4 regions of the Streptomyces sp. NPDC020192 genome follow, and region 1 is predicted to be linked to each of the others. Evidence: riboswitches for the same ligand, from Rfam matches in the RefSeq annotation. Region 1 holds a riboswitch; each other region holds the start of a gene.

Region 1 (6,918 bases):
ACCGAGTAGAAGTTCCGGCCGGTCGGCAGGACGTTCACCAGGCCTCGGGTCGGCGAACCCGAGGGGCCCGCCGGGACGTAACCGCCGTCCAGCGCCCGCAGGATGTGCCCGATCTCGTCCGTGGTCCGCGCGAGCCGGGGTACGACCTCATCGCAGGCGAATTCCAACACCGCTACGGCGTCCGGGAGTTCGGTTCGCAGCGCGTCCCGCAGGACGGTCGGTACGGCCGTTCGCTCCCACGCCCGTTCCTCCATGCCCTCGGCGATCCGTCGGCACAGCTGCTCCAGCAGGTCGATCGCGTCGGCGGCCGTACGGGAGGGACCCTTGACCAGGTCCGTCAGCTCGACCGGAACCTTCACCGGCGCGCCCGGCTCGGTCAGCAACTCCTTCTCGACCAGCCCGAAATGAGCGGCGAGGCAGGCCCTCAGCCCCGGCAGCGCGTTCGCCCGGCCGCCCCACACCTGGGACGCCCGCAGCACGGCCAGCACCAGGTTCACGCGCGGCTCGCCGACCGGACCGCCGCCCAGAACGTGTAGCCCGTCGCGGATCTGCACGTCCTTGATCTCGCACAGATAGCCGTCGATGTGCATGACGAACTCGTCGAAGTCGTCGTCGCCCGGCTGCTCGTCCACATGCAGGTCGTGGTGGAGTTCGGCCGCCTTGACCAGCGTCCAGATCTGGGCGCGCACCGCCGGGGCCTTCGTCGGGTCCAGGTCGGAGACGAGCGCGTACTCGTCGAGGAGCTGTTCCAGCTTGGCCAGGTCGCCGTAGGTGTCGGCGCGCGCCATCGGCGGTACCAGGTGGTCGACCACCGTGGCGTGCCCGCGCCGCTTGGCCTGGGTGCCCTCGCCGGGGTCGTTCACGATGAACGGGTAGATGAGGGGGAGGTCACCGAGGACCGCGTCCGGCGCGCAACCGCCGGACAGCCCCAGCCCCTTGCCCGGCAGCCACTCCATCGTGCCGTGCTTGCCCATGTGCACGATCGCGTCCGCGCCGAAGCTGTTCTCCAGCCAGCGGTAGGCGGCCATGTAGTGGTGCGACGGCGGCATGTCGGGGTCGTGGTAGATCGCGATCGGGTTCTCCCCGAAGCCGCGCGGCGGCTGGATCATCACCACGACGTTCCCGAACTGGAGGGAGGCGAGGACGATGTCGTCGCCGTCGACGTACAGGCTGCCCGGCGGCTCGCCCCACGCCTCCAGCATCGCGTCCCGCAGCCTCGGGTCGAGCTTGTCGAACCACGCCCGGTAGTCCGCCAGCGGCACCCGGGCGGGCGCGGCCGCCAGCTGCTCCTCCGTGAGCCACTCGACGTCGTGGCCGCCGGCCGCGATCAGCCGATGGATCAACTCATCACCCTCGGAGGGGTATTCGGTAAGCCCGTACCCGGCGTCCCGCAGTGCGTCGAGCACCCGTACCGCCGACGCGGGCGTGTCCAGGCCGACCGCGTTGCCGACGCGGGAGTGCTTGGTCGGGTACGCGGTGAAGACCAGCGCGATCTTCTTCTCCGCGTTCGGCTTGTGCTTCAACTGCGCGTGCCGTACGGCGATTCCGGCGACCCGGTGCGCCCGCTCGGGGTCGGCGACGTACACCGGGACCTCGTCCGTGCCCTGCTCCTTGAAGGAGAAGGGCACGGTGATCAGTCGGCCGTCGAACTCCGGGATCGCGACCTGCATCGCGGCGTCCATGGGGGACAGGGCGGCGTCCGACTCGTCCCAGGTCTGCTTCGACGAGGTGAGGCAAAGTCCTTGCAGGACGGGGATGTCGAGGTCGGCGAGCGCGCCGATGTCCCACGCCTCCTCGTCGCCGCCCGCCGAGGCCTGGGAGGCGTGCGTGCCGCCGGCCGCGAGCACGGTGGCGACCAGCGCGTCGGCCCGGCCCAGCAGCTCGTACAGCCCGGCGTCCGCACCGCGCAGCGAACCGCAGTACACGGGAAGGGCGTTGGCGCCCCGCGCCTCGATCGCGTCGCACAGGGTGTCCACGAAGGCGGTGTTGCCGCTCAGCTCGTGCGCCCGGTAGAAGAGCACGCCCACGGTCGGCCGGCCGTCCCGTACTTCACAGGAGCCGTGGACGCCGTACGCCGGCATCGCGCGCGGCTCCTCGAAACCCTCACCGGTCAGCAGCACGGTGTCCGACAGGAACCGGGACAGCTCCAGCAGGTTCGCCGGGCCGCCCTCGACCAGGTACCGCAGCGCCTCCGCCACCACACCGGCGGGCACCGACGACTCGGCCATCAGCTCCGCGTCCGGCACGGCCTCGCCGCCCAGCAGCACGGTCGGGATGCCGGACGCCTTCAACGCGGCCAGCCCGTCCTCCCAGGCGCGCTTGCCGCCCAGCAGCCGCACGACGGCCAGGTCAGCGCCCTGAACGAGGCCCGGCAGTTCGGCGGCGACGTCCACCCGGGTCGGATTGCCGATGCGGTAGTCCGCGCCGGAGGCCCGCGCCGCCAGCAGATCCGTGTCGGCGGTGGACAACAACAACACTGTGCTCATGCGGGCGCTCCCGGTGGGATGAAAGGCAGTCCTTGCGGCGCGCCCGACTCGATGAGCCGCCAGAGCGCGTCCGTGTCCGCGTGCTGTTCGATCAGGTCGCCGAGCCGGTCGAGCTGCTCCTCGCGCAGCGCGGCGAAGGAGGTGTCCGGCGCGGGCACGAAGCGGCGGCCCGCGGCGGCGGCCACCTCGCGCAGGAAGGCCCGCCGGAAGCCGTCCGACTCCAGCGAGCCGTGCCAGTGGGTGCCCCAGGTCTGCCCGACCCGGCAGCCGTCCAGGAAGGGGACTCCGCCGTCGACTTCGGCGACGCCGTGATGGATCTCGTACCCCTCGACCCGCTCGCCGAGCGCCTCGCCGGCCGGCCGGGTCAGGGTCTTCTCACGGGCGAACCGCACCCGTACCGGCAGCACCCCGAGCCCGGGGACCGCACCGGCGCGCGACTCGACCTCGTCCTCGATGTGCTCACCGAGGATCTGGAAACCGCCGCAGACACCGAGAACGGGCCGGCCTTCCGAGGCCCTTCTGACGAGCGCGTCGGCCAGCCCCCGCTCCCGCAGCCACTCCAGTGCCCGCACGGTCCCGCGCGTGCCCGGTACGACGACCAGGTCCGCGTCGGCCAGCTCCTCCGGGCGGTCCACGAACCGCACCACGACACCCGGTTCGGCGGCGAGGGCGTCCACGTCGGTGAAGTTGGACATCAGCGGGATCGCGCACACGGCGACCCGCAGCACGTCCTCGCCGACCGGCGGAGCCACGGCGGACTCGCGGACAGCCCCGCGCAGCGACACATGAAGCCCGTCCTCCTCGTCGATGCCGAGCCCGTGCCGGAACGGCAGTACGCCGTAGGTACGCCGCCCGGTGAGACCCCGGAGCATCTCCAACCCCGGCTCCAGCAGCGAGACATCGCCCCGGAACCTGTTCACCAGGAACCCGGCGATCAGCTCCTGGTCCTCGGGCGAGAGCAGGGCGACGGTGCCGAAGAAGGAGGCGAAGACGCCCCCGCGGTCGATGTCTCCCACCACCAGCACGGGCAGCCGCGCGTTGCGGGCGATCCCCATGTTCACGATGTCCGTGCGCCGCAGGTTGATCTCCGCCGGCGACCCGGCCCCCTCACAGATCACCGCGTCATACGTGCCCCGCAACTCGGCCAGGCAGTCCAGCACGGTGCCGAGCAGCTTCTGCTGACGCCCGCCGTGGTAGCCGCGCGCGCTCAGTTCGCCCACCGGCTTGCCCAGCAGCACCACCTGGCTGCTCTGCTCGCCGCCGGGCTTGAGCAGCACGGGGTTCATCAGAGCGGTCGGCTCGACCCGGCAGGCCTGGGCCTGCATGGCCTGGGCCCGGCCGATCTCCGCGCCCTCCCGGGTCACGAAGGAGTTGAGCGACATGTTCTGCGCCTTGAACGGCGCGACCTTCACGCCCTGGCGCACCAGCCACCGGCAGATCCCGGCCGTCACGACGCTCTTGCCGGCGTCGGAGGTGGTGCCGGCGACGAGGAGTCCCCCGTTCACTTCCCACGTCCCTTCAGACCCTTGACGCTTGTGACGAGGAGGCGCGCGGCGACCGTGGTGCCGAGCGCGAGCAGGCCGACGCGGCGGGAGAGCCGTACGGCCCGGTCGATGTCGGTGACCCGGACCGCCCGGCCGGTGTCCCCGCCCAGGACGGGCCGGTGCTCGACGCGGCCGCCGTACGAGAGCGTCCCGCCCAGGCGCACGCCGAGCGCGCCCGCGAACGAGGCCTCCACGGGCCCGGCGTTGGGGCTCGGATGCTTGCGGGCGTCCGTCCGCCAGGCGCGCAGGGCACCGCGCGGGTCGGGTCCGGCCACGGCGGCGAGTACGGCGGTCAGCCGGGCCCCCGGCCAGCCGGCCACGTCGTCGAGGCGGGCGGAGGCCCAGCCGTAGCGCCGGTAGCGGGGGGATGTGTGACCCACCATCGCGTCCAGGGTGTTGACCGCCCGGAACCCGAGCAGCCCCGGCACCCCGGCCACCGCACCCCACACCAGCGCGCCCACCACGGCGTCGGAGGTGTTCTCGGCGACGGACTCGACCACGGCCCGGGCGATCCCGTCGGCGTCCAGCGCCTGCGGGTCCCGGCCGCACAGATGCGGCAGCCGCTCCCGGGCCGCCTCGACGTCCCCGCGCTCCAAGGCCTGCCCGATCGTGCGGGCCTCGCGCGCGAGCGATGTGCCGCCGACGACCGACCAGACGGCGGCGGCGGTCAGCGCGGCGGAGGCGGCGGGGGAGGGGCGTACGGCGCGTGCGGCGACCGTGCCGAGTGCGACGGCGCCACCCGCGCACACCACGGTGTGCAGCGTGCCCCAGCCGCGGTGGTCGCGCCACAACGCGCCTTCCACGGCCGTGGCCGCCCGCCCGAACACGGCGACCGGATGCCCGCGGCGCGGATCGCCGAGGAGCAGATCACCGAGAAGGCCGGCGGCGGCGCCGTACGCGTAGGAGCGATCGGCACCCATGGGCTCAGCCGGCCGTGGGTACAGGAGCGGGCCTGGTACGGGTCCTTCGGCAGCCGGGCATGGCGATCGATGTCCTCACTCAGGGTGTCCGCGCCCTGGTTCGACGAGATTCGGCGGTGAGAGTTCCTGGCTCCCGGGGGTTCTTCCCCGGTGACAGTGGCGGGACCGCGCCGGATTCGCACCGACTTCCTCTCCTGCCGCCGTACATGGCCTGGGCAGTCCACCACGCGCCCGGAACGGCCGTCAACTTGCCGTTGACCTGCAGGGGGAGAGTGTGCCGATCCCCACATCGCGGGGCGCCCGTGACCTCTGGGTATGGCGAAGGCTCCCCTCTGTCCAGGAGAGAGGGGAGCCTTCGTGGTGCCGGGTTCGTGGCGCTCGGTCAGACCTTGGCCACGATCAGGTAGATGCCGTACGCCACCGCCGCCGCGCAGGCCGCGAAGCAGACGTAGGCGCCGGTGACGGCGAGGGCCGCGGAGTCGCCCTGGGCCGCCGCCTTCTCGCGCCGGGCCAGGCCGTTGACGCCGAGGGTGAACAGGGCCACCAGGCCCACCGTGACCGCGAGGCTGACGCCGAAGACGGAGCCGATGGCCGACCAGTCGATCTTCATGATGCTTCCTTGGGTAACCGGATGGCCGGGGTCAGACGGTGGCGGCCGGCGGAGTGGCCGAGGTGGCCGGGGCCGCGGGTTCGGCGGCGGCCGGGGAGGGGATGGTGGCCGTCAGGTCCTCGCCGATCGTGCCCGCCGGGGGCGGGGTGACGGCGGCGATGGCGGTGGTCACCACACCGGCCGGCTCCTCGGTCTCCGCCACGACGTTGGTGTGGTCGACGACCTCGCGGCGGGAGAGCTTCCAGATCGTGGCGCTCGCGGCGACCAGGAAGACGGCGACGACGGCGGTGCCCCAGTCACCGAGGTCCGTGACGGACTCGGCGCCCGCGCCGACCAGCGCGGCGGCCGGGAGGGTGAGGAGCCAGGCGACGACCATGCGGGTCGCGGTGGACCAGCGGACCACACCGCCCTTGCGGCCGAGGCCGGTACCCATCACCGCGCCGGAGACGACGTGCGTGGTGGAGAGCGAGAAGCCCAGGTGGGAGGAGGCCAGGATGGCGGTCGCGGCACTGGTCTGGGCGGCGAAGCCCTGGCGCGGCTCCAGGTCGGTCAGGCCCGTGCCCATGGTGCGGATGATGCGCCAGCCGCCGATGTAGGTGCCGAGCGCGATGGCCAGGCCCGCGGAGAGGATCACCCAGGTGGGAGGGTTCGAGCCCGGGGCGATGGAGCCGCCCGCGATCAGCGCGAGGGTGATGATGCCCATCGTCTTCTGGGCGTCGTTGGTGCCGTGGGCGAGGGAGACCAGGCCGGCGGAGGCGATCTGGCCGGCGCGGTAGCCCTTGCGGGTGGCCTCGCCCTCGTTCTTGCCGCCGATGCCGTAGGACAGGCGGGTGGACAGCATGGCCGCCAGACCCGCGACGAGCGGCGCGGCGACCGCCGGGAGCAGCACCTTGGTCACCAGCACGTCGCCGTGCACGGCACCGAAGCCGGCGGAGGCGACCGTGGCGCCGATCAGGCCGCCCATCAGGGCGTGCGAGGAACTCGACGGCAGGCCCACCAGCCAGGTCAGCAGGTTCCAGAGGATCGCGCCGACCAGGGCGGCGAAGATGACCTCGGGACGGATCCCCTTCTCGTCGACGAGACCCTTGGAGATCGTTTTCGCGACCTCCACGGAGAGGAAGGCGCCCACCAGGTTCAGGGCGGCCGACATGGCAACTGCGATCTTGGGCTTCAGGGCGCCTGTCGAGATGGTGGTGGCCATCGCGTTGGCGGTGTCGTGGAAACCGTTCGTGAAATCAAACGCGAGTGCGGTCACCACCACAATCGCGAGGATCAGCGAGAAGCTTTCCATTTACCCAGGCATTCGTTCGAGGTCATTGGCTGGACGAACGTAGGCAACCTGGATGAACGGAAGGTGA
Region 2 (6,918 bases), 600 kb from region 1:
ACGGCGAGGAGACCACGATGTGCGCCGTCGGCCCGTCGGCGATCACCTCCCCCTCGGCGAGCAGCACCACCCGGTGCGCGATCTCGGCCGCCAGCTCCACGTCATGCGTGGCCAGCACGATCGCGTGCCCCTCGGCGGCGAGCCCGCGCAGCACGGTCACCAGGCGGGCCTTGGCCGCGTAGTCCAGACCGCGGGTGGGTTCGTCGAGCAGGAGGAGGGGCGGCCTGGCGGTGAGTACGACGGCCAGGGCGAGCGCCAGGCACTGGCCCTCGGAGAGGTCGCGCGGGTGGGTGCCGTCCGTGATGCCCGGCAGCAGCGTCGACACGAGTGCCCGGCAGGTACCGGGTTCGGCGTGGGCATCCCGGTCGGCGGCCGCGCACTCGTCGGCGACCGTGTCGGCGTAGAGCAGGTCGCGGGGGTCCTGGGGGACCAGGCCCACACGGCGTACCAGGTCGGGGGGTGCGCTGCGGTGGGGCACGACTCCGCCGACGGTGACGCTGCCCGTGGTCGGGGGCACCAGGCCGACCAGGGAGCCGAGCAGGGTGGACTTTCCGGCGCCGTTGCGGCCCATGAGGGCGACCGTTTCGCCGGGGGTGACGGTGAGGTCCATGTGGCGCAGGGCCTCTGTGCGGTCTCGGCGGACGGAGAGGGACCGGACGTCGGCGATGTGCCGGTGAGGTGGGGTTTCCGGAGTGGGGCGGCGGAAGAGACGTCGGCGGGCGGGGTGCCCGGGGTCGGGGCCGGGCGGGGGTTGGGGCGCCTGCCGGCGCTTGCCGGGTGCCGCTGCCAGACGCCCTCGCAGGTCACCCGCTCTGCGGCGGGCGTCACGCACCGTCAGGGGAAGCGGGGACCAGCCGGCCAGGCGGCCCAGGTCCACCACCGGCGGGTACACCGGGGAGACCGCCATCACCTCGGACGGGGTGCCTACGATCGGGGCCTCGCCCGGGGACGGGAGGAGGACGAGGCTGTCGGCGTAGTGGATCACGCGTTCCAGGCGGTGTTCGGCCATGAGGATCGTCGTGCCGAGGTCGTGGACCAGACGCTGGAGGACCGCCAGGACCTCTTCCGCCGCGGCCGGATCCAGGGCGGAGGTCGGTTCGTCCAGGACCAGGACCCGCGGGTGCGGGGTGAGGACCGAGCCGATCGCGACGCGCTGGCGCTGGCCGCCGGAGAGGGTGGCGATCGGACGGTTGCGGAGTCCCGCCAGGCCCAGCAGGTCCAGGGTTTCCTCGACCCGGCGCCGCATCACCTCCGGGGCCAGACCCAACGACTCCATGCCGTAGGCGAGTTCGTCCTCCACCGTGTCCGTGACGAAATGGGCGAGCGGATCCTGGCCCACCGTGCCGACCACGTCGGCGAGTTCACGCGGCTTGTGGGTGCGGGTGTCACGGCCGGCGACGGTGACGCGGCCGCGCAGGGTGCCGCCGGTGAAGTGCGGCACCAGTCCGCTCACCGCGCCGAGCACGGTCGACTTGCCGACCCCGGACGGGCCGACGAGCAGCACGAGTTCACCCTCCGGCACCTCGAAGTCGACGCCCCGGACGGACGGTTCGGCCGCGCCGTCGTACGTCACGCTGACATCCTCGAAGCGGATCACGACGGCTCCTTGGGGACGACGAAGGCGGGCAGGAGGGAGAGGAGGATCGCCGCGGCCGGCAGCAGGGGGAGGGACGGTGCGACCAGCGGGACGACTCCCGGGTGCAGGGCCTCCGGGTCGCGGGCCGAGGCGAGCGTGAGCAGGGCGGCGACGGCGGCGCCGGAACCGGTGACCAGCCAGGCCCGCGCGTCCCACGGGTCCGGGCGGTACCGGGTGCGCGGCGAGCGCCGGCCGCCCAGTTTCAGGCCGGCGAGCGCGGCGGCCACCCCGGCGAGCAGCACCGGCAGCCCGTACGTGCCGCCCTCCGCGGTGAGCAGCCCGTACGTTCCGGCGCACACGCCCAGCAGGCCGCCGAGGGTGAGCGCGGCCGTCGTACGGCGGACCCGGGCGGGGACCTCGACGGTACGGCCGTACCCCCGGGCCTCCATCGCGGCGGCGAGCGCGACCGAGCGCTCCAACGCGCCCTCCAGGACCGGCAGTCCGACCTGGAGCAGACCCCGCAGGCCCCGGTCCGGACGGCCGCGCAGCCGGCGGGCGGCGCGCAGGCGCTGGACGTCGGCGACGAGGTGCGGCGCGAAGGTGAGGGCGACGACGACGGCCACGCCGGTCTCGTACAGCGCGCCGGGGAGGGACTTCAGCAGACGGCTCGGTGCGGCGAGGGCGTTCGCCGCGCCGACACAGATGAGGAGGGTGGCCAGTTTCAGACCGTCGTACGCCGCGAAGAGCAGGGCCTCCGCCGTGACCCTGCCGCCCAGCCGGATGCCCTGCGCCCAGTGCGGGAGCGGGACTTCGGGGAGGGTGAGGAGGGTGTGGGTGCCCGGGATGGGGGAGCCCAGCGCCACCGCGAAGAGGAGGCGGATGAGGAGGACGGCGAGGGCGAGTCTGGCGAAGGCCGGGTAGGAGCGGGCGGTGGGGGTGGGGGAGCGGTGCGTCGCGACGACGTACGCCGACGCGGATATGAGGAGGGCGAGGAGGAGGGGGTTGGTGGTGCGGGTGGCGGCCGTACCGAGGCCCAGCGCCCAGAGCCACCAGGCGCCGGGGTGAACAGCGGTCCGGTGCCTGGCGGGGGTTGGGTCGCTATTCACTCCGTCGCCGCCGTGCCTGCCACACCGCCGCGCCCGCCAGGAGAACGACCACCCCCACGCCGATGGGCAGCCCCAGCGCGGGGCCGTTCGCCGAGTCGACGCGTTTGCCGCCGTTCCCCTTCGGGGGGCTTGTCCTCTGTGTGCCCGAGACCTGTTCTCCGCACCCCTTCTGCGGATACCCCGCGATGGCGCAGAGCAGGGCGTTGGTGTCGTAGCGCAGGGGTTTGGCGACGGCGGCCAGGGCGTCGGCCGTCGTCGCGTCGGCCGGTACGCGGGCGCAGGCCGTTCGGCCCGTGGGCGGGGTTTCGCCCGACGGGGCGTCCGCCGGGGTGCCGAAGTCGAGGACGAGCGCCACCCGCTTCATGCCGGACCCCGCCGGTGTGGACGAGCAGATGGCGCTGAAGTCCGCCGTGCCACGGGGCCGGCCGGCGTCGGCCGAGTCCGCGCTGACCGCGAACCGGAAGCCCTCCACCGCGCCGTCGTCGGGGCGGGCGGTCGACGGGCCCTGCGTGGCGTACGTCCAGTGGCCGTCGGTGCGCTCCCAGAAGGACCAGTAGCGGTAGCCCGTGGCGTGCGCCGGGGCCACCGCAGCGACCAGCACGGCGAACGCGGCCAGCAGCAGACCCGTGGCCCGGCGGACCGCCGTCACAGCTGCTGCTTCTTCCGGCCGCTCAGCAGGAAGCCGATGCCGATGCCCGCGACGAGGCACACGCCGACGAACCACCACACGCCGAACGCCGAACCGCCACCGGACTTCCCGGACTTCTCGCCCTTCTTGGTCTCCTGCCCGGCGGAGGCCATGCTCGGGGCCGGGCCCAGCGCGTTCAGGGACCGGACCAGGCTGGTGCCGCCGAAGTCACCCGGCTGCGCGCCGACCGCGTGCGCGGCGAGGATCAGCTGGGCGTAGGCCGCCGGGCCGCTCTGCTCGGCCCAGTGCGCGGCGTTGTTCTCCAGCCAGGTGTACGACCGCAGCGCCTGGGCGAGGCGCCCGTCGGCGGCGAGCGCGACCACCGTGTCCGCCGTGTTGCCGAAGTCCGGCTGGTCCGCGGCCCCGGGCAGCGTGGACGTCAGATGGCCGGTCCTCGCGACCACCTTCGCGAGGTGCCCGCCCGCGTTGTCCGCGACCTGTGCCGGGGTGAGGTGCTTGCCGGTGACGCACGCGTCGTTGCCGGGCGCCTTGCCGGTCGTCGTGACGAACCCCTTGCCGAGCGCACCGAGCACGCCCGCCGCCGTCGCGTCCGCGTTGGCGTACAGCGTGCCCTTCTTGCCCGGCTGGAAGGCGAGGCCACCGCCGCCGACCTGGCCGCAGGGGATGGACATGGCGGCCAGCAGGTCGTAGGGGGACTTGCCCCCCTTGCCGGCGCTCGCCGGGTCCGTGCCGACGGCGGTCAGGGCGCCGATGACGACGGAGGTGGAGTTGGTGTCGCTGGCCCCGCCGGGGGAGTAGCCCCAGCCGCCGTCCTTGTTCTGCACGGACTTCAGCCAGTCCACGGCCCTGCCGACCGCGTCCGCGTGTCCGCCGACCGCCTTCAGGGCCTGTACGGCGGCGCCCGTGCTGTTGGTGTCCACCATGACCTTGCTGTCGCAGGCCTTGTCCGGGGCGGCGCGGAACGCGGCGAAGGCGCCGTTCGCGCACTGCTGGCCGGCGAGCCAGTCCACGGCCTTCGCGGCCGGCTCGTAGCCGAGCGTGCGCTGGGCGATCAGCGTCAGCGACTGGCGCCACACACCGTCGTACGTGGGGTCCGTCCTGCCGTACAGCCCGGACGGGATCGCGACCTTGGGCGACGGGGACGGCCCGGCGGCCGTGGCGGGCGCGGCGGCGGCCAGCACGCCTACGGCGGCGAGAGCCGCTGCGCTGCGGCGGACGTTCATGGTCGGCGACTGCCTCTCCTGCGGGGAGCCGGGCAGCGCGCGGGGACCCCCCGGGCGGCTCGGCTCCGTAAACCTCGACGGTGCCGTGCGCGGCGGGCCGCCGAGCACGCGAGCCGGTCAGCATCCCGTCCGGGTCGGTCCGGCTCACCGCCCTTGGGGCGGTTCACGGATGGGGGAGGGTCAGCGCCGGAATTGCACCGGCTTCCCCCTGTACGGGTGTGATGACGACCCCGCCACCTTACCGGCAGCCCCGCGCGAGCCGACGAGTGGCTGTGGGCACAGGGCGGCGGTGACTAGGGTCACGGTCATGACGACGACGGGGAGACTGCTCGGCTCGGGCCGCTCGGCGGACGTGTACGAGATCGACGACGCGTGGGTGCTGCGCCGGGACCGGGACGGCTGGGGCGACGCGGCTGCCGAGGCCGCCGTGATGACGTACGTACGACACCACGGCTATCCGGCACCCCGGGTACGCCCCACCGCCTCACCCACCGACCTGGTCATGGAGCGCCTCTCCGGCCCGACCCTGCTGACCGCCCTCACCGAGGGCCAGGTGGACCCGGCGGAGGCCGGCACCCTGCTCGCCTCCCTCCTGCGCCGCCTGCACGCCGTACCGGGCCGCGACCCGGCCGCCCCGCACACCCGCGTCCTCCACCTCGACCTCCACCCCGACAACGTGATGCTCACCCCGACCGGCCCCCAGGTGATCGACTGGTCCAACACCGAGGACGGCCCCCCGGCCCTGGACTGGTCCATGTCGTCCGTGATCCTGGCCCAGGTCGCCGTATCGGACACCGCGTTCGCGTCCCCGGCGTTCACGATGCTCGAGGCCCTCCTCCCCGACCCGCCGGAGCTGACGGAGGAGGCCCTGGGGGAGGCACGGCGACGGAGGGCGGCCAACCCGACGATGACACCCCGGGAGGTCGAACTCCTGGAAGACGCCGTGCACTTGATACATAGGGTGGGACAGCTTCCCTGGGGGCGCGGGGCTGTATCGAGGTGCGGCTCCGCCGCGCGGGCGCGAGCAACCACGACGGACAGTCAGCCCGAAGACGGTCGAACCCTCAACGGCGAAACCGCTAGGCAGCCCCGAGTACCCGATCACACTCCGCCGCATCCTCCCCTTCCACCACCCGGTACAAGCGGCCGTCGGCCGAATCCGCGAAGCGAACCGCCGCGGCCCGCTCCCGCCAGGGCACCGCGTCGACCACCGTCCCGCACGCCAGCGCCAGAGCCACCCCTGCCAGATCCACCCCGGTCGCCCGCTCCACCAGCAGGGGAATCAAGTCACCCGGCAGATAGGGCAGGACCCCGGTCACCCGAGGTCCCCGCCCGGTCAGTCGGAGACGCACGTGCGCGATGGTGTGCGTGAGCCCGAGCGCCCGTACCGCTCGCTCGACGGTCTGCCGCAGGAACCGATTGTGCAGCAACCCGTCATGGGCGTGGACCGAGTGCCGCAGCGGCGAGCGACCGTGCGACCCGGGCGTCGTACGGGTGAGCGCGACGATGCGGACCTCGTCGTCCAGGACGACGGTCTCGGCGGACACCAGGGGCCCCGCGGTGTCCTCGGGCCCCTCCGGTACCACCCGGTGCCGGGCGAGCCGGTCCCGTAGCGCCGCTGGGTGCGCGCAGGCCGCGGCGGTCTCGTACGGCAGGCCCGGCAGCCGCAGATACCCGGTGATCCGCGCGGCGGTGCGCAGATGCTCCCGGGTCCAGGTCAGCACGCCCGCGACCGGGTGCCGGTCCGTGTACCGCGCGATCGCCTCCGCCGTCTCCGCCTCCCGTGCCGGGTCGGCCGCGAGGTGGCCGGAGAGGAAGGGGCGCGCCCAGTCGGGTACGGCGGTGTCGACCAGGATCACGGGGCGGAGCTCGGCGATCCGCTCCAGCGGGAACCCGTACGCGGCCGGGCCGGCCCCGAGCAGAAGGACGGGCTGCGGCATCGACGCATCACCTTCGCTGGTCAGGCGGGTGGGACAGAGAAACACCCCGGGTGCCGCTCCCCCATAGGCGGCACCCGGGGCGGGTCTGAAGCTTGCTCTCTGTGCCGTGATCCTCACCCACTGCTCCCGCAACTGTCAACTATTCCTGCCTCCTTGGGCAGGGAGCGTTGTCAGCTCTGGTCGGCGAACGGACGACCGGGTAGCCTCGCGTCTCGTCCAGTCGCCCAGTCACCGAACCGGCGACACACGCTCAGGGGGGACCTCGGTGAGTGACGCCTACACCTCGCTGGCCGAAGTCCTGGCCAGACTGGGGGAGTTGACCGGCCGCCCCGGCCGGCTGCCGGAGGCCCTCGACGTGGCCGACCTCTCCCATCGCACCGGCATCCCCGTCGGCATCGTCGTGGAGCTGCTCGGCGGCGGGCGG
Region 3 (6,918 bases), on a different contig from region 1:
CGAGCCGGTTGAGCACACCGTGTACGTGTCTCTTGCCGGCCGGGTCGAGGCCGTTGGACGGCTCGTCCAGCACGAGCAGCCGGGGCCTGGTGAGCAGGGCGGCGGCGAGTCCGAGCCGCTGACGCATGCCCAGGGAGAAGCCGCGGGTCTTGTCGTCGGCGACATCGGTGAGTCCGACCTGGTCGAGTACGTCGTCGATGCCCGCCGTTCGGGCGTCGTCGCCGCGGAGTGCGGCCAGCGCGGCGAGATTCTGCCGTGCGGTGAGCGACGGGTACAGACCCGGCCCGTCCACGAATCCGGCGACACCGTCGGGAGCGGCGTACGCCCGCCCGACCGGCGTGCCGAGGATCTCCAGGCTTCCGCCGTCGGCGACGGCCAGGCCGAGCAGCAGCGCGAGCAACGTTGTCTTGCCCGCGCCGTTGGGCCCGACCAAGCCGTGGATCTGACCCTGCGCCACGTCCAGATCGATGCCGTCGAGGGCGACGACCTCACCGAAACACTTGGTGATTCCGCGCGCCCGGACCGCAGGGAGTGTGTCCATGTGCCCCTTCCTTCACAAGCCTCAAGGAGGTTAAGGAGGGCACACAACGGTGACAGGGGTGGCCAGTTGAACGCTAGGGGAACGGAAGCCAACCGTGGCCCCCGTTCCGGGTGGCGCTTCCGGGGTGAGCCTGTGCCTCAACTGGCCTATGCGTAGGGGTTGTTGTAGTACGGGTGTGGCGGCAGGGGTGTGGACAGTGACGGGTGGACGGCGAGCCGGATGCCGTGGTCCCGCTTGAGACGGGACATTTCGAGCAGCGCGATGGCCGTGACCGTCACCGGCGCGCCGAGGATGAACAGGATGCCGAGCTTGAGGCCCAGGCCGTGCAAATCCCCGGTGAACAGATCGGGCAGGGCCATCAGCCAGGTCGTGACGATGGCGAGCAGGGGCGGCAGACAGCGGTGCACCGCTGCCGTTCCGAAGAAGTTCCCCGTGACCCGCAGGGCGCCGGCGCCCACGAACCAGACCAGCCACAGCGTCACGAGGCTCAGCGGGATGATCAGGAGGCCGCCGCCGAGCAGCGCGGTGCCGTTCTGGAGCAGCCATACCGTCACGACGACGGAGCCGACGAAGGTGAGCAGCAGCCCCAGCGCCCTGAGCAGCGCGGGACGCAGCGGTCGCAGGCTGCCGCCGCGCCGCCAGATCCAGAGCATGATGCCGACCGTGAGCGGGGTGACGAGCAGCAGGACGACCGAGGCGACCAGCAGGTTCTGCAGCATCTCGTCGACGGCGAAGCCGCCCTCGACGAAGGTGTAGACGCCGACGGCGGCCACGGTACCGGCGGCGACCCGGATGCGCTTGAGCTGCTCGACGGACGGGTCGAGGGGCTCGGGTATCCAGGCGGGATGGAACACCGCCCAGGCGGCATGATGCGCTTTCAGGTAGTTCCGGTTCCCGGTCCGGCCTCCCGTGCGGTTCCGCGGCGCGCCGACCATCGCACACTCCCCCGAGTCGCAGCCTTCATGATCGTCGGCGAGTCTACGGGAGAGAGACGGGCACGGCCCACGAGTTCACGTACATGGACATGACACACATGGATGTACGCACGGATGACCGCCGCGCCAGACTCGCTCAACGTCCCTGCCATACCGCCGAGTTGGAGGTCAACCGTGAGCGCTGTCGCGCCGGGGGTGAGCGCCTTCCCGGTCGGGACGAAGTTCGGGAAGTGGGTCTTCTCCCAGAACGGCGACTGGGTGGGCGGATTCTGGCCGGGAACCCTCTGGATGGCGTACCTCCGCACCGGGGACGAGCTGTTCCGCACGCCGGCGCTCGACTCGGCCCGCAAGCGCGCCATCGACTAGTCGACGGCGCCCGCCGACATCGGCTGACGAGCGGCGGGCGGTGCCGGCCTCACGAAGACGGACCGGGCTGTTCGGTCGCGTCGGCCTGTGCGAGGAGAAGGCGGGCCAGCCCGCGTGCCTCCTCCGGGGTGAGTGCCGCCCAGACGCCCGGCACACCGCCCCGGTCCTGACCCACGTCCAGGGCGATCCGGCTGACGGGCCGGTCCGGGCGTCCGAACCGCAGGCGCCGTACCTCGATCCTGCGCCCGCACCTGGTCACGAGACGGCGCTCGTCCGCAGAAGTCCCGTCGAGCCCCACATGCCGGTCGTTCCCTGCCGTCGTCATCCTTCTCACGCTCCTCCACCGCCCACCGTCGGCCCCTGCCGTCGTCACTCTGAGCAGCGCGCGATGTGCCGGATTTGTTCCCGATCCGGACGGGCACGGGATCCGGCACGACGGGCGGGGCGGCGCGCGTGGTCCACAAGGAGCGTTGTCCGTCCGGCGTTTCGGCGAGGTGGATTCCGCGGATGCTAGGTTCGCAACCGGGGCGAGGCCCGCTGCCACGTGACGACAGCAGCAGGAGTGACAGCGTGACCAGCCGAGTTCTCCTCGTGTCCCCGGCGATGAGTGCGTCGTTGCGGCAGGCCCGCTTCGACGACGGCGGCTCGATCGAGGACAGCGGCGCGGCCCAGGCCCGCTCGGCGGCGGGGTCCCTGCCCTCGGCGGCCCGTGTGCTCGTCTCGCCGAGTGTGCGGTGCCGGGAGACCGCGGCGGCGCTCGGGCTCGACGGCCCCGCTCCGCAGGAGTTGGCGGGGCTGGACGTGGGCCGCTGGCGGGGCCGCACGCTGGAGGAGGTGGGCGCCGTCGAGCCCGCCGAGGTGGGGCGCTGGCTGACCGACCCGGCGTGTGCGCCGCATGGCGGGGAGTCGGTGCGGGACGTGTGCGAGCGGGTCGGGCGCTGGCTGGACGGCGTGCGGGACGCGGACGGCCGTACGCTCGCCGTGGTCGAGCCGGAGGTCGTACGGGCCACGGCCGTTCATGCCCTGGGCCTGCCGGCGACCGTCTTCTGGCGGCTGGACGTGCCGCCGCTGACGGTCACGGAGCTGAGCGGGCGCGCCGGACGCTGGAATCTGCGGCTCGGGCATCCCCTGGCCGGCTGAGGCGGCGGCCGTGCCGAGGTTCGAGCCGCGTCGCGGCGCAGGCAGGGCTGGGGATGTCCCGGCACCCGGAGCAGGCGAGAGGGCCCCTGGAATTCGCCGGTTCCGAGGGGCCCTCTCGTGTCGCGCATCCGCTCAGTCGGCTGCCGGCACCGTCCTCCCGGAGCGGGTCGACACGGGCTTGGGGTTCAGCAGCCGATCGGCCAGTTCTCCGAAGAGCAGGCCGAAACCGCTCCACAGCACCGTCTGGATGGCGAGCGCGGAGAGCCGGAACCGCCACAGCAGGGTCGCCGGGAAGCCTGTCGGCACCTCGTTGACCGCCGGCAGGAACTGGTAGGCCAGGCCGATCACGACGGCGAAGCCGGCCACCGCGACCACCGTCGCCCACCAGGTGCCCAGGCTCGGCGCGAGCCGTTTGCCCAGGATGGTGGCGGCGACCGCGAGCAGCACGCTGAGCAGCATCATCAGGAAGTACAGGGTCGTCCGCTTGCCGATGGTGTCGGGGCTGCCGACCGACGGCGGATTGGCCGGGTACTTCAGGAACGGTACGACGTACACGGCGAGCAGCGCGCAGCCCGACAGCAGCAGCGCCGTCGCCCGCGGGCCGAACCGGCCGACCCGGCCGAGGGCGAAGCAGTACGCGAGTGCGGCGACGCCGCCGAACGCCACCCCGTAGACCAGGACGCCGGTGGCGAGACCGGCGGTGGACTGCAGGGAGCGGGAGACGACCACCATCTCGTGCTCGTGGGAGTGGGCCTCCTCGAAGCTGATCGCCTTGTCGACGTTCGGCTCACCGAGGACGTACGCCACCACCAGGGCGAGCACGCCGGCTGCCAGGCCGGCGAGCATGCCCCGCACGAGGAGGTTTCTTACGGTTGCGGAACTCATGGGCGCGCGGCATCCCCCGCCTCAGTGGCAGGGGAAACCGAGCAGGTGGCGGGCGTCGTGCACCCACTCGTGGACACCCGTGCCGCTGAACACGGAGGTGGCGCCCTGCTCGGCGCCGACGAAGTACAGCAGGATCATCATCAGGATGCCGAAGAAGACCGCCCAGGGAGCTATCGCCTTCAGCGGCAGCTTGGCGGGGATGGCCGGAGTGGTGGCTGTCGGCTGGGCGACGGTCTGCGCCATGGCAGAACCTCCTCCGGGAGTTCGCGTCCCATCTCGGTGATGCAGGGGACGACGGCCACGGGTCTGACTCACAAGCGCCCCTAGGGGCTCTCGCATACAGTGGCGCGACCGTTCCGGGTTCCCACCGGCTTCCGTCTCGCCGTCGTCGATATCGGACGGACCGTACCGCGTGGCGCGGGCGGGGCCAGGACCGCCTCGGCCCGGCGTGATCTTCCTCTCGCGCCGGACGGGCTCGGCTCCCGCCCGGCGGCGCCGTCCGGCGTCGGGGCCCAGGCGCTCAGCAGGCCGCCGCCTGCGGGCCGGAGTTGGGCCCGGCGAGTCCCAGTTCCCGGTCGCCGAGCGGGGCGAAGCAGCGGGCCACGTCGGCGTCGGTGACCTCGGCCAGGGTTGCCGGGGACCAGCGGGGACTGCGGTCCTTGTCGATGACCTGGGCGCGGATGCCCTCCACCAGGTCGTGGGTGCCCAGCGCGGCGCAGGAGACGCGGTACTCCTGGTCGAGTACCCGCTCCAGCGAGCCGAGACGCCGGGCGCGGCGCATCGCGGCCAGGGTGACCTTCAGGGCGGTGGGCGACCTGGCGAGCAGGGTCTCGGCCGCCTCCTTGGCGTTCGGGTCGCCGTGGGCGAGCAGCCGCTGGAGAATCTCCTCGACCGTACCCGCGCTGTAGCAGGAGTCGATCCAGTCCCGGCGCTCGGCCAACTCACCCTGCGGCGACGGCTGTACGTGGCGCGCCAGGGCGTCGGGCACGGACTGTACGGCGAGAGCGTCCACGAAGTCCCGGAGTGCGGCGGACGGGATGTGGTGGTCGGCGAGCCCGCACAGCAGGGCGTCACCGGCGCCGATCTGCGCGCCGGTCAGCGCGAGATGGGTGCCCAGCTCGCCGGGTGCCCGGCCGAGCAGGTAGGTGCCGCCGACGTCGGGGACGAAGCCGATGCCGGTCTCCGGCATCGCCACCCGCGACCGTTCGGTGACGATCCGGACGCTGCCGTGTGCGGAGAGGCCGACTCCGCCGCCCATCACGATGCCGTCCATGAGGGCGACGTACGGCTTGGGGTAGCGGGCGATGCGGGCGTTGAGGTGGTACTCGTCGCGCCAGAACGCCGCCGAGGCGGCGCCGTCGCCGTCGCGGGCGTCGTCGTGGACGGCGCGGATGTCACCGCCCGCGCACAGGCCGCGCTCCCCGGCGCCGGTGATCACGACGGTCTCCACCGCCGGGTCGTGCTCCCAGGCGGTCAGGGCCGCGTCGATGCGGCGGACCATCTCGTGGTCGAGGGCGTTGAGGGCCTTCGGCCGGTTGAGGGTGATGTGGGCGGCCCGTCCGGCGGTGCGGAACAGGACGGTTTCGTCGGTGTGCGGCAGGCCGCCTCCCGCGGTGCCGGTCATCCGAACACCTTCGGCAGGCCATGGGCCGCTATGACGCGCATGATCTCGTTGGTTCCTTCCAGAATCCGGTGCGCTCGCAGGTCGCGGACGATCTTCTCAATGCCGCACGCGCGACGCTCACGCCGGAGAGGAACTGTGTCACGCCGGTCGGCTCACACCGTGCAGCCGGCCTCCGGCAGGTCAGCCGGCGGGGCTGGGCTGGTCGTGGGTGGCCGCCCAGCTGGCGAGGAGCTGGAGGGCGTCGTGGTCGGGGGTGTGGGGTGCGGCGCTGTAGGCGGTGAGGGTGAGGCCGGGCTGGGCGGGGAGTTCCATGGCGTCGAAGTCGAGGGTGAGGACGCCGACGGCGGGGTGGCGGAAGGACTTGCGCCCGGTGTGGTGCAGCCGCACGTTGTGCTTCGCCCAGGCGGTGCGGAACTCCTCGCTGCGGGTGACCAGTTCACCGATCAGCCCGGTCAGGCCGGTGTCGTGCGGGGCGCGTCCGGCCTCGGTGCGCAGCAGGGACACCGTGGTGTTCACGGACTCCTCCCAGTCGGGGAAGAAGTCGTGCCCGCGGGGGTCGAGGAACTTGAAGCGGGCGATGTTGACGGGCGGGGCGGCGCCGTCGGCGAACAGCGGGGAGTACAGGGCGCGGCCCAGACGGTTGACGGCCAGGATGTCCAGGCGGCCGTTGCGGATGAAGGCCGGGGAGTCCGTCATGGACCCCAGGACGCGCAGCACGCTGTCCGGCAGCGGCCCGCGGGCACGCCTGGCCCGCCGGGTCGGGCGCTTGGCGGCGGCACGGGCCAGGTCGTGGAGGTGCGCGCGTTCGGCGTCGTCGAGCTGGAGGGCGTTCGCCACGGCGCCGAGGACCTCCTCCGAGGCTCCGGCCAGGTGGCCGCGCTCGAGGCGGACGTAGTAGTCGATGCTGACGCCGGCGAGCAGGGCGACCTCTTCCCGGCGCAGGCCCGGCACACGCCGGTTTCCGCCGTACGCGGGCAGCCCGGCCTGCTGCGGGCTGATCTTGGCGCGGCGGGAGGCCAGGAAGGCACGGATGTCGCTCTCGGTACTCACGCAATCCAGGCTAAGCCGGGAGATCCGCGGGTGGGGGGTCCTGTCAGTACCTGTACGGACCCGGTACCCGGTGGCTACAGCGTTCCGGCCTCGGGCCGGTGGGACCGGTGGGGGTTCGCGGGCAGCGTCGGCCGGTAGCGGGCCGGATCCCCGGAGTCCGGCACCTCGGCGATCACGTTCGTGACGTTGCATCGCCGACGGTACGGCCGGGAGCCGGCTCGGTGCCGTCCCGTGGCACTCCGCACGGATCCGGGGGCTCGGCCGGTACGCCTGCCAGGAGGCCGTCCCACGCTCCACGCCGCCTGCTACCCGGCGGGCCGGCGCCGCCCGATGCCCTGCGCACTGCCCAGCAACCCATCGCCGCTGCCCACCAGTTG
Region 4 (6,918 bases), on a different contig from region 1:
TGGGCGAATCGGTGACCTCCGCGGTCTCGACGATCCAGTCCACGCGGCGCTCGTCCGTCTCCGGGACCCGCGCCTCAACGAAGCGCAACGCCTGCTCCTCGCCCAGCGGTTCGAGTTCCACGATCGCGGCGGAGGTGCTCTCCAGCGGGCTGTGCGGCCGGGACGCGATGACGAGGGGCAGCTTGTCCTCGTGGGCGCGCTCGATGGCCTCGCGGATGATGTTGTCCCGGTTCTCCTGGAACCTCTCGTCGAGGACCGCCTCTTCCAGGCCGTCGGCGAGGACGACCACCTTGTCGTCGGCGAGCAGCTGTTGCCAGACCCGGTCGTTCTTGGTGCGCGCCAGAATGCCGTGGGGCGCCTCCTCGGCGAACCGTTGCCTGGCCAGACGCTCGAAGTTCAGGTCGGCCCCGGTGGCGTCCCGCAGCCGGATCGGCACGGGAACGGCGTGCTGCCGGGCCAGCAGTTCGGTGAGCCGCACCAGCACGGCGGTCTTGCCCGTGCCGACACCGCCGACGAGCAGATACGGCCTGCGGGTCTCACGCTGTCGCAGCCGCTGGGCGATGACCCGGGCGACCTCCTCACGGCCCACGATCTCGGCCATGTCCGGCCCGGCGGTGAGCACCAGTTCGCGCGGATGCCTGCGCGCCTTCGCGAGATAGCGCCGCTTGGTCCAGCTGTACCAGACGAACAGGAAGAATGCGGCAGCGACGGAGGCGGCGAGGAGCGGACCGACGAAGCGGAGCACGGAGTCGAACCCCGTACTGGACCTCTTGCGCCACTCCTCGAAGGGGGTCGTGTGATGCGTGAACAGGATCCAGAGACCCTCCGCCATCCACATCAGGAGCAGGCACAGGAAGAACGCCCAGATGATCCGGGTCGCGTTGGTGTACGAGAACCATCGGCGCCACTTCTTGGGGCGGATGGTGTCGCGCCGGGCCTCCAGCCCGATCGTCACGTGGTGCCAGTAGCCGAGGAGAACACGCCTGCCCCGGCGCCACACCCGCCTCGGGTACAGCGTCGCCATGGGCGCGCTGCGCAGCCGCTCCTTGCCCGGCGGGTGAAGGACGATCCTCGTCATGGTGCGCGCTCCTTCCGAGACGGATCCCGGCATGGAGGCCCGCGGGCACCTACCTCCATGGAAACACTCACGCCCCGCCCCGCAACCCGGCCACCGGCGGCCGCCGTCCCCGAAAACGCGAGGCCCGTTGTCGTACGCCCCGGCACACTCGCACCATGGACATCCAGATCCGCCCCGCGGACCCCACCGAATACGACACCCTCGGCGAAATGACAGCCCAGGCCTATCTCCAGGACGGCCTGCTGGACTATGGCGAGAGCGACCCGTATCTGCCCGTGCTCAAGGATGTTGCCGCGCGTGCGGCCGCAGCCGAGGTCCTCGTCGCGACAGGGGGCGGACGGCTCGTCGGCGGCGTGACCTTCGTCCCGTCAGGCGGCCCCGTCGCCGACATCGCCGGCCCCGGCGAGGCCGAGATCAGGGCGCTCGCGGTCGTGTCCGACGCACGCGGCCGGGGCGCCGGCGAGGCCCTGGTCCGCGCCTGCATCGAACGCGCCCGCTCAACTGAGGGCTGCACAGCCGTCGTCCTGTCGAGCCAGCGCAGCATGCACACCGCCCACCGGCTCTACGAACGCCTCGGCTTCGTCCGTACACCGGACCGGGACTGGAATCCCGTGCCACACCTGGACGACATCACTCTCCTCACCTACGAGTTGACGCTCCGACACCACCGCGACACAACATCTGGGGGTGACACGACAACCCGGCACTAGATGTATGCTCATCCTCGCTGTCGCCGCAGGGGAATCCGGTGCGAATCCGGAACTGTCCCGCAACGGTGTACTTGTGCGTATCCGCGTACGAGAGTCAGTCCGAGGACCTGCCGGCAGCGCGCGCCCGGCCGTCCGGCTCGGGTGCCTCAGACGTCCGGGCCTCGTGGAGTGGGCTGGTGGACGCGACGCGTGCGCGCTCGTGGCTGCCCCCTGCCCTCCGCAAGGCCCCCGTGCCGAGCGAGGGAGAGCCCCACGTGACCATCGCGCCAGCAGATCCGGCTTCAGCCAGCGGCCTGGACACCGACGGTCCCGGTACCGCGTTGCTGCGGACCCTGACCGAGCTGACCGCCGACCTCCCCGACGCCGACCCCGGCCGGGTCGCCGCCGCCGCGTTGCGCGGCCGGTCCGCCCGCGCCGACGGGGCGGAGTTGCGCGAACTGGCCACCGAGGCCGCCGCCGGGCTCATCTCCGAGGACCCCGCCTACTCGCGGCTGGCCGCCCGGCTGCTGACCCTCTCGATCCGCGCCGAGGCCGCCTCGCAGGGCGTGACGACCTTCACCGGGTCCGTGGCCGTGGGGCACCGGGAGGGTCTCATCGCCGACCGCACCGCCGCGTTCGTACGGCTGCACGCCGAGCGGCTCGACGGGCTGGTCGACAGCGGCGCCGACGACCGCTTCGGGTACTTCGGTCTGCGCACGCTGCACAGCCGTTACCTGCTCCGGCACCCGATCACCCGCAAGGTCATCGAGACGCCCCAGCACTTCATGCTCCGGGTGGCGAGCGGACTGGCCGAGGACGACACGGCCCGCGCACTGGACGAGGTCGCCGCGCTCTACGGGCTCATGAGCCGCCTCGACTACCTGCCCTCCTCCCCCACGCTCTTCAACTCCGGTACGCGGCACCCCCAGATGTCGTCCTGCTACCTCCTCGACTCCCCGCTGGACGAGCTGGACTCCATCTACGACCGCTACCACCAGGTGGCCCGGCTCTCGAAGCACGCCGGTGGCATCGGGCTGTCGTACTCCCGGATCCGCAGCCGCGGTTCGCTGATCCGGGGCACCAACGGGCACTCCAACGGCATCGTGCCGTTCCTGAAGACCCTGGACGCCTCGGTGGCGGCCGTGAACCAGGGCGGCCGGCGCAAGGGTGCCGCGGCCGTCTACCTGGAGACCTGGCACTCCGACATCGAGGAGTTCCTGGAGCTGCGGGACAACACCGGTGAGGACGCCCGCCGTACGCACAACCTGAACCTCGCGCACTGGATCCCGGACGAGTTCATGCGCCGGGTCAACGCCGACGCGCAGTGGTCCCTCTTCTCCCCCGCCGACGTGCCGGAGCTGGTGGACCTGTGGGGCGAGGAGTTCGACGCCGCCTACCGCAAGGCGGAGGCCCAGGGCCTGGCGAAGAAGACCATCCCGGCCCGTGAGCTGTACGGCCGCATGATGCGCACCCTCGCGCAGACCGGCAACGGCTGGATGACCTTCAAGGACGCGGCCAACCGCACCGCCAACCAGACGGCCCTGCCGGGTCACGTGGTCCACTCCTCCAACCTCTGCACGGAGATCCTGGAGGTCACGGACGACGGCGAGACGGCGGTCTGCAACCTGGGGTCGGTCAACCTCGGTGCGTTCGTGACCGACGGTGACATCGACTGGGCGCGGCTGGACGAGACCGTCCGCACCGCCGTCACGTTCCTCGACCGGGTCGTGGACATCAACTTCTACCCGACCGAGCAGGCGGGCCGGTCGAACGCCAAGTGGCGGCCGGTCGGCCTCGGCGCGATGGGGCTCCAGGACGTCTTCTTCAAGCTGCGCCTGCCCTTCGACTCCCCCGAGGCCAAGGCCCTGTCCACGCGGATCGCCGAGCGGATCATGCTCGCCGCGTACGAGGCCTCCGCCGACCTCGCCGAGCGCAGCGGTCCGCTGCCGGCCTGGGAGAAGACCCGTACGGCCCAGGGTGTGCTGCACCCGGACCACTACGACGTCGAGCTGACCTGGCCCGAGCGGTGGGACGCGCTCCGCAGGCGCATCGCGTCCACCGGCATGCGCAACTCGCTGCTCCTCGCGATCGCGCCGACGGCGACCATCGCCTCCATCGCGGGCGTGTACGAGTGCATCGAGCCGCAGGTGTCGAACCTGTTCAAGCGCGAGACGCTGTCCGGTGAGTTCCTCCAGGTCAACTCGTACCTGGTGCAGGAGCTGAAGGACCTGGGCGTGTGGGACGCGCGCACCCGGGAGGCGCTGCGCGACTCCAACGGCTCGGTGCAGGGCTTCGCCTGGATCCCCGAGGAGGCGCGCGCGCTGTACCGCACGGCGTGGGAGATCCCGCAGCGCGGTCTGATCGACATGGCGGCGGCGCGGACCCCGTTCCTGGACCAGGCGCAGTCCCTGAACCTCTTCATGGAGACGCCGACGATCGGCAAGCTCTCCTCGATGTACGCGTACGCCTGGAAGTCGGGCCTGAAGACGACGTACTACCTGCGTTCGCGCCCGGCGACCCGGATCGCCCGTGCCGCACAGGCGCAGCCCCCGAAGACCATCCCCGTCCAGCAGGTCGCCGACCCCGACGCCGTCGCCTGCTCCCTTGAGAACCCCGAGTCCTGCGAGGCCTGCCAGTAATGAGTACCCGTAACACCAATCTCCTCGACCCAGGCTTCGAGCTGACCCTGCGCCCCATGCGCTACCCGGACTTCTACGAGCGCTACCGGGACGCGATCAAGAACACCTGGACCGTCGAGGAGGTCGACCTCCACTCGGACGTCGCCGACCTCGCGAAGCTGACGCCGGAGGAACACCACCTCATCGGCCGGCTGGTCGCCTTCTTCGCGACGGGTGACTCGATCGTCGCGAACAACCTGGTGCTGACGCTGTACAAGCACATCAACTCCCCCGAGGCGCGGCTGTATCTCTCGCGGCAGCTCTTCGAGGAGGCGGTGCACGTCCAGTTCTATCTGACCCTGCTGGACACCTACCTGCCCGACCCGGACGACCGGGCGGCGGCCTTCGCGGCCGTCGAGAACATCCCCTCGATCCGCGAGAAGGCCGGGTTCTGCTTCAAGTGGATCAACGAGGTCGAGAAGCTGGAGCGGCTGGAGACGAAGGCGGACCGCCGGCGCTTCCTGCTGAACCTGATCTGCTTCGCCGCGTGCATCGAGGGCCTGTTCTTCTACGGCGCCTTCGCGTACGTCTACTGGTTCCGCAGCCGGGGTCTGCTGCACGGCCTCGCCACCGGTACCAACTGGGTGTTCCGCGACGAGACCATGCACATGTCCTTCGCCTTCGACGTGGTCGACACCGTCCGCAAGGAGGAGCCGGACCTCTTCGACGACGAGCTCCAGCAGCAGGTCACCGACATGCTGGAGGAGGCCGTCGAGGCCGAGCTGCAGTTCGCGCGTGACCTGTGCGGCGACGGTCTGCCGGGCATGAACACCGAGTCGATGCGCCAGTACCTGGAGTGCGTCGCCGACCAGCGGCTCACCCGCCTCGGTTTCGCCCCGGTGTACGGCTCGGAGAACCCGTTCTCCTTCATGGAGCTGCAGGGCGTTCAGGAGCTGACGAACTTCTTCGAGCGCCGTCCGTCGGCGTACCAGGTCGCGGTCGAGGGCACCGTCGACCTGGACGAGGACTTCTGAGTCTCCCGACACCACCTACCGGCGCGCGTTCGGTGGCCAGGCGGCCTCACGAGCGCGCGCCGGTATCAGGTGCCTCCGTCTCACCATTCCGCGGGCCTGAGCAGCAGGTCGTGCGGGCGGAGCGTGATACCCACGCGGGTGGTGTCGTTCGACCCCGGGACCTGCTCGAGGCGGTACTTCGCGGAGACCGCCGCCGTGATCAGGGTCAGCTGGGTCATGGAGAAGTGGTCGCTGGGGCACTTGCGGTTGCCGTTGCTGAAGGGGCTCATCGCGTACTTCGGCACCTGCGTGGCCCGCTCCGGCAGCCACCGGTCGGGGTCGAAGTCGAGGTGGCGGTCGTAGGAACGGGCGTCACGCTGGATCGCGTACGGGCTGTAGACGATGTCCGCCCCGGCCGGAATGCGATAGCCGCCGAGTGAGGTGTCGGTCACCGCGCGCCGCGTCAATATCCATACGGCGGGCCGCAAGCGCATGGCCTCCGTGACGACATTGTTGGTGTGCGTGAGTGAGCGAACGTGCTCGAATCCGACCGGTCGGCCGCCGGTCACGGATTCGACCTCCGCCCGAACCCTCTCGGCGTGTTCCGGGTGTTCCGCGAGGACTTGGAGCAGCCACATGATCGTGGAGGCCACTGTTTCGCTGCCCGGGGTGAGTATCGCGACGACCTGGTCGTGGATCTCCTGTTCCCCGATGGGCTCGCCATTCTCGTCCTTCGCTTCCAGCAATGCCGTCAGCAAATCGTCCGGCTTTTGACCAGATGCCCTCCGCTCGGCGACGATCTCGTCGACCAGGAGATGCAAATCGGCCAGGGCCCGGTTGAATTCGCGGTTGGCCGGGAACGGCAGCCGGTACAGCGGTCCGAGCGGGACGACCATCCTGCGGTACATGCCGCGGAAGACGGTGGCGAGGTCCACGCTGAGCCGCTCGGCGCGCTCGTCCATGTACTCGCCGCGCAGCAGGCAGCGGGCGGCGATGCGGACGGCGACCCGGAAGGACTCCGAGGTGCACTCGACGGTCGAGCCGGGCGTCCAGCGCTCGGTCAGCGCGTGCGCCTCCTCCTCCATGATCGGCCCGTAGTGGGGGATGGCGTCCAGCCGGAACGCGGGCTGGATGGTGCGGCGCTGACGGCGGTGCCGGGGGCCGTTGGCGGTGGCCACGCCCTCCTTGCCGAGCAGCCCTTCGAGGGACTCCCACAGCGGGCCGTCGATCTTGAAGTCGGGGCTGAGCGCGAGCGCTCCGGTGAGCGCCGGCGTGGTGACGGCGTACACCGTCTTGGGGCCGAGCTTGAGGCGTACGACGTCGCCGTGGTCGCGCAGCCGGGCCATGAAGGCGAGCGGGTCGCGGACCAGTTTCAGGCCGTGACCCAGGCCCGGTACGGCGCCGCCCGCCAGGGGCGGTTCGCGCAGTTCGGTCGTCTCGGAGGTCACGGGCTTCACAGACTCGACGGTCATTTCTCACCTGCCGTTTCGTTCGTGACGTACGGGGGCGTGGACCGGTCG

Evidence for each region. Region 1 has a riboswitch for cobalamin ahead of ACH47Z_RS00315 (cobalamin biosynthesis protein). Riboswitches for the same ligand answer to the same signal wherever they lie in the genome.
Region 2: another riboswitch for cobalamin. It lies ahead of ACH47Z_RS03070 (prenyltransferase/squalene oxidase repeat-containing protein); the one in region 1 lies ahead of ACH47Z_RS00315 (cobalamin biosynthesis protein).
Region 3: another riboswitch for cobalamin. It lies ahead of ACH47Z_RS05665 (CbtB-domain containing protein); the one in region 1 lies ahead of ACH47Z_RS00315 (cobalamin biosynthesis protein).
Region 4: another riboswitch for cobalamin. It lies ahead of ACH47Z_RS12655 (ribonucleoside-diphosphate reductase subunit alpha); the one in region 1 lies ahead of ACH47Z_RS00315 (cobalamin biosynthesis protein).

Annotation. Positions count from the first base shown of each region.
Region 1 covers NZ_JBIRXG010000001.1:57,907-64,824, reverse strand. The annotation lists gene cobN (cobaltochelatase subunit CobN) at 1-2,486, opposite strand, end outside; gene ACH47Z_RS00320 (cobyric acid synthase) at 2,483-3,991, opposite strand; gene ACH47Z_RS00315 (cobalamin biosynthesis protein) at 3,988-4,950, opposite strand; cobalamin riboswitch at 5,048-5,190, opposite strand; gene ACH47Z_RS00310 (hypothetical protein) at 5,333-5,560, opposite strand; gene ACH47Z_RS00305 (anion permease) at 5,592-6,851, opposite strand.
Region 2 covers NZ_JBIRXG010000001.1:661,028-667,945, reverse strand. The annotation lists gene ACH47Z_RS03085 (ABC transporter ATP-binding protein) at 1-1,597, opposite strand, end outside; gene ACH47Z_RS03080 (CbiQ family ECF transporter T component) at 1,594-2,682, opposite strand; gene ACH47Z_RS03075 (SCO2322 family protein) at 2,675-3,331, opposite strand; gene ACH47Z_RS03070 (prenyltransferase/squalene oxidase repeat-containing protein) at 3,328-4,554, opposite strand; cobalamin riboswitch at 4,669-4,802, opposite strand; partial or broken gene ACH47Z_RS03065 (phosphotransferase family protein) at 4,862-5,254, shown strand; gene ACH47Z_RS03060 (hypothetical protein) at 5,634-6,494, opposite strand; gene ACH47Z_RS03055 (XRE family transcriptional regulator) at 6,760-6,918, shown strand, end outside.
Region 3 covers NZ_JBIRXG010000002.1:267,904-274,821, reverse strand. The annotation lists gene ACH47Z_RS05695 (ABC transporter ATP-binding protein) at 1-541, opposite strand, end outside; gene ACH47Z_RS05690 (hypothetical protein) at 688-1,476, opposite strand; gene ACH47Z_RS05685 (hypothetical protein) at 1,651-1,842, shown strand; gene ACH47Z_RS05680 (hypothetical protein) at 1,892-2,167, opposite strand; gene ACH47Z_RS05675 (histidine phosphatase family protein) at 2,413-2,982, shown strand; gene ACH47Z_RS05670 (CbtA family protein) at 3,115-3,867, opposite strand; gene ACH47Z_RS05665 (CbtB-domain containing protein) at 3,889-4,110, opposite strand; cobalamin riboswitch at 4,147-4,289, opposite strand; gene ACH47Z_RS05660 (enoyl-CoA hydratase/isomerase family protein) at 4,388-5,491, opposite strand; partial or broken gene ACH47Z_RS05655 (acyl-CoA dehydrogenase family protein) at 5,488-5,595, opposite strand; gene ACH47Z_RS05650 (helix-turn-helix transcriptional regulator) at 5,672-6,541, opposite strand.
Region 4 covers NZ_JBIRXG010000005.1:174,592-181,509, reverse strand. The annotation lists gene ACH47Z_RS12665 (NACHT domain-containing protein) at 1-1,078, opposite strand, end outside; gene ACH47Z_RS12660 (GNAT family N-acetyltransferase) at 1,234-1,788, shown strand; cobalamin riboswitch at 1,790-1,918, shown strand; gene ACH47Z_RS12655 (ribonucleoside-diphosphate reductase subunit alpha) at 2,043-4,406, shown strand; gene ACH47Z_RS12650 (ribonucleotide-diphosphate reductase subunit beta) at 4,406-5,419, shown strand; gene ACH47Z_RS12645 (cytochrome P450) at 5,500-6,870, opposite strand; gene cyc1 (epi-isozizaene synthase) at 6,867-6,918, opposite strand, start outside.